DNA from 2 places in the Alkalimarinus alittae genome. Region 1 is predicted to be linked to the other one. Evidence: riboswitches for the same ligand, from Rfam matches in the RefSeq annotation. Region 1 holds a riboswitch; the other holds the start of a gene.
What was found. A riboswitch is a leader RNA that binds a small molecule or an ion and turns the genes downstream of it on or off. The one in region 1 is predicted to bind cyclic di-GMP.

Region 1 (2,202 bases):
TAACCTGATTAAATAGCGCCATACTTTAAACAAATAGATTTATTAAGGTGAGTTGTATGAGTAAATTACTTCAAATTAATAGCAGTCTTTCAAACGATCAGGGCCAGTCGACTCAGTTAGCAGATTTCTTTGTTTCAAAACTTATTGAGAAAAAACCTGATACAGAAGTAAAGACACTCGACTTATCAAAAAACCCATTACCCCATTTAGACGGTGAGCGGTTCAAGGCACTGGTTACACCGGCTGACCAACGCTCTGAAGGTGAGGCCGCTATTGTGGCAGAGGCAGATGAGTTGTTAGCTGACATTCAAAACGCATCAGCCATTGTTTTTGCATTGCCTATGTATAACTTTGGTATTCCATCGGTCTTGAAGTCGTACTTTGATCACTTGGCACGAGCGGGTGTGTCTTTCAAATATACCGAAAACGGACCTGTAGGTTTATTAGACGATAAGCCTGTTTACATTCTTGCGGCGAGAGGAGGGGTTTATCAAGGAATGCCTGCAGACACACAAACAGAGTACATGAAGACATTTTTAGCATTTATTGGTTTAAAAAATGTGCAGTTTATTTATGCAGAAGGTTTGAATTTGGGGGAGGCGTCTAAAGAGAAGTCTTTAGACAACGCTCGCCAACAGGTATTGGAGTTGGTTAGCGCATTAGGCTAAAGGTAGCGGGTTTGTAGGTCGGCTGCGAGTCCGACCTACAAACACTAAAGCCTAGGCTTTAGTGTTGTTTCGAGTTAACGTTAACCCCATTAAACCAAGGCACATTAGAGCAATTGTAGAAGGCTCTGGAACGGAAGCAACAACGTTTTTAGCGGTTATGGTCGCTTGTATTGTTTGAGATAATGTACAACCTTTTCCACCGCAAGAATCGCTTACCGCAGAAAACTCAACACCAAATATTGAGCCGTCACCTAAGGTGATGTCGCTAGGTTGTCCTGAAAGGTCGAAGGTCAATCCTCCCACACCGCCCCAGCCAAACACCCAAGCCCAAGCAGCTCCGCCAAGTCCGGTTCCGCTTGCATCAACTGCACCAGGAGAAGAAAAGGCGAGTGTCGCTTCGACTACCCCACCGATGGCACCCCAACCGGACGCAGGACCATAAAGGTCAGCGTTAAAAAAATCAAAGGTGTAACTATCGCCGGCGGCTAAACTAAATATTTCGCTATCTAAACCAGACGCAAGTGTAAGGTTGGTTGTACAACCCGAACACAAAGTAATGCCGCTTGAGTCTACAGATGAACCTGCGCCATCAACGTCAAAATCTAGTGTGGGCATTGCAAATGTGCTCGCACTAAAACTCAAGGCTATTGAAATGAGAGCGCTGCTAATTAATCGATAAATCATAGTTATGCTCCTTCTTGTAACCCGGCTGCCTTTGTTATTATTTAGGCCCGTGGCTTTCCGTCCCCTTCTTGCGAAAGGTTTGGCGATTAACGTAATTGTGAGATGAATCTCTCGGGCTACTAAAAGGCAATCAATATGCCAGAAAGAATAAGGCGTTGATCTATTGTGGTTATTATTTTTTGGCTTTCTATAAGTCGATCACTTGTGTAAGTAATGTCGACATTGAAACCGTTGTATGAATTTTATCGCGGAGCAGTGTAAGCGATGCATTAAGAAAATTTTTTCGTTTGAAGCTTAAATTTCGTTAACATCCACCGTTTTATTTGTGTGTTGGGTTAAAGTAGCAGTTACACTGAAGCTCATTGGTCCTTTGATAAGGTTATAAAGATGAAAAAAGGCATAATTCTAGGTTTAATCGCGGTCGTTATTGTTTTATTTTTTAGTTATGACCTTCAGAGCCTACTGACATTAGACGGCTTAAAGAATGGCTTGAGTGATTTTGAAGTGTGGCGATCAGAGTCGCCGCTTTTGGTCGCCTTCGGTTTTTTAACTGTTTATGTTTTAGTGACCGCGCTTTCATTGCCGGGTGCAGCGGTGATGACATTAGCCGCAGGCGCTTTATTTGGCGTACTCTGGGGTACGGTCATAGTCTCTTTTGCCAGTTCGATGGGCGCGACGTTAGCCTTTTTAGCGTCACGCTACTTTTTGCAAGAAACGATACAAACCAAATTTGGTGATCGGTTAAAAGCCATTAATGAAGGCATCGAAAAAGAAGGTGCTTTTTATTTGTTTACGCTTCGTTTAGTGCCTGTTTTCCCTTTCTTTCTGATCAACTTGCTCATGGGGTTAA
Region 2 (2,202 bases), 1.2 Mb from region 1:
TTCAAAGATATCGACATTGTTGATATCTAATTGTTTGATCTTCTCTTTTAGGGCATTGGCTGCGTTAGAAAACTCTGATTTAAACGCGTTACAGTTTGCCGTGCAGCTTGTCAGATCAAAACTGAAACTATTATTGCTCAGCGCAGACACCATCTTATTAACATTATTAATAGGGCTGTTACTTGCTAACATTTGCGGGTAGTTATCCCAGTTTGCAGCGTCATCAGAAAAATAATTACCCGCCCCACCAGGAGACTGCATAGATAGGTTCATTAGGTTGGCAATAGGGTGGCTAAGGCTACTGGTATTCCAGCTGTGTAAATGGATATACAGTAATGCAGCACCTTTAGATTGAGCAGATTGTAGGGTTGATGTTAATGAGGATATAAAGTTCTCAGAAACAGGGCTGCTATAACTTGAGCCCGTAATGATCAAGTCGGCATTGCTAGTACACGTAGATAATTGTGATGTGTCAGAACAATATGTCACATCCCAAAGCGGAAAATGTCGCGCCAGCCAGTTTGTTGTTTTGAGAGCTGTGTTGCTATCCATTAAGCTTAACTTGATTGAGGCAGGCTCAGCTGTTGTGAGGTTATCCCGTTTTAATAACCAACGTAATAAACGTTTAAATTGCGGTGCATAATCAACATAGCCTCCGTTTTCAATGTTACTTATTATGTTGCTACCGAATGCAGCATTCCGTTGGTTGTTTTGCTCGGTGGCTGCGGCCAATACTGTGCCCGCGTTTCCTTGTATCAGTGGATAAGAATCTGCTAGCTGCTGAAATATAAAAAACTGGGAATGTTTGCCTGGCACATAGCTGATAGCCTCTTGAGCATAAATTTGAGTAAAAAAACGTTCTGTAGCTTTTTAAGGTGAGCTGTAGCAGAAATAAGATAGCTAACTTTAGATACTGATAACGCAATTGGTAATACTCCAGAGACTATTTAAATAGACTTAACTGGAAAGGCATGGTGCGCATAAAACAAAAGACAGCAATGGGACTTAATTACTACTGTTGTTCGGTAACCCCGCTGTCATAGATATCCTTAGACCGGTGGCTTTGCGTGCCTAAGTTTTCACTCAGGTTGGCCTTTATCGTTATGTCATGATGCTTTTAATGCTTAGATAAAATTTGTGCGCATAATAATGAAGTACCATGGCTGAATCAATATCTGATCTTATCCAGCTTGTTAAATTGAGACGTTGTTCGTCAGTTAGTGTTCTCAGCAAGTGATTCCTCTTTTACACAAGTGCCTATAGCGTTTATGCTAGCAAGATGACAATCAATTGGAGTTATTGATAATTATGCGTTTTTTAGCCAACCTTTTATTTGCTTTATTATTAATATCTGCATCCAGTGTGTTTGCTGTTGATGCCATAAAGCCTATTAGTTTGATAGGTGATAAAACTCAAGGAAGCTTGATAGTTGGGCAAGTCGCCTCTGGTGCAAAAGTATTTTTGGATGGTGTGCCGTTAAAGGTGGCCGATAATGGGGTTGTGGTGTTTGGCTTTGGTCGTGACGCTGCATTAGATCACTCGCTTACCATTGTTTCTGCAAACGGAGAGAAACATATTGAAACGATTACGTTGATAAAGCGTGATTATAAGGTTCAGCGGGTTAATGGTATCTCTAAAAAAATAATGAATCCCAATAAAAAGAACCAAACCCGCTCAAGTAGTGAAGCAAAAATGGTTCGTAAGGCAAGGGCAACGGACTCAACCCGTCAGGATTTTATGGCGGGTTTTATTCAGCCGGTGCAGGGCCCTGTGACGGGTGTATATGGAAGTCAGCGATTTTACAATGGCCAGCCAAAAAGACCGCACTTTGGGGTCGACTATGCAGCGCCTGTGGGGACGCCGGTGATTGCTCCGGCCTCTGGCGTTGTGACTTTAGCGCATGATGATATGTTTTACTCGGGTGGTACATTGTTGGTTGATCATGGGTTTGGTGTATCGTCTACGTTTATGCACCTTAGTAAAATTCTAGTTAAAGATGGGCAAGAAATTAAGCAGGGTGATGTGATTGCTGAAGTGGGTAAAAGTGGCCGAGCCACGGGGGCGCATCTAGATTGGCGGATAAATTGGTATGAGCATCGGTTAGACCCTCAGCTGGTCATGAACGCTATGCCAAGCAAGGTTGTATTTAAATAACCGTGATTTGAAGCATTTCACGTAACATTAAAAAAGTAAGGTTTACCT

Region 2: another riboswitch for cyclic di-GMP. It lies ahead of NKI27_RS13410 (ImpA family metalloprotease); the one in region 1 lies ahead of NKI27_RS08175 (PEP-CTERM sorting domain-containing protein).

The regions. Positions count from the first base shown of each region.
Region 1 covers NZ_CP100390.1:1,792,500-1,794,701, forward strand. The annotation lists gene NKI27_RS08170 (FMN-dependent NADH-azoreductase) at 57-668, shown strand; gene NKI27_RS08175 (PEP-CTERM sorting domain-containing protein) at 720-1,352, opposite strand; cyclic di-GMP riboswitch class I at 1,365-1,446, opposite strand; gene NKI27_RS08180 (FAD-dependent oxidoreductase) at 1,740-2,202, shown strand, end outside.
Region 2 covers NZ_CP100390.1:2,952,960-2,955,161, reverse strand. The annotation lists partial or broken gene NKI27_RS13410 (ImpA family metalloprotease) at 1-849, opposite strand, end outside; cyclic di-GMP riboswitch class I at 1,022-1,104, opposite strand; gene NKI27_RS13405 (M23 family metallopeptidase) at 1,309-2,154, shown strand.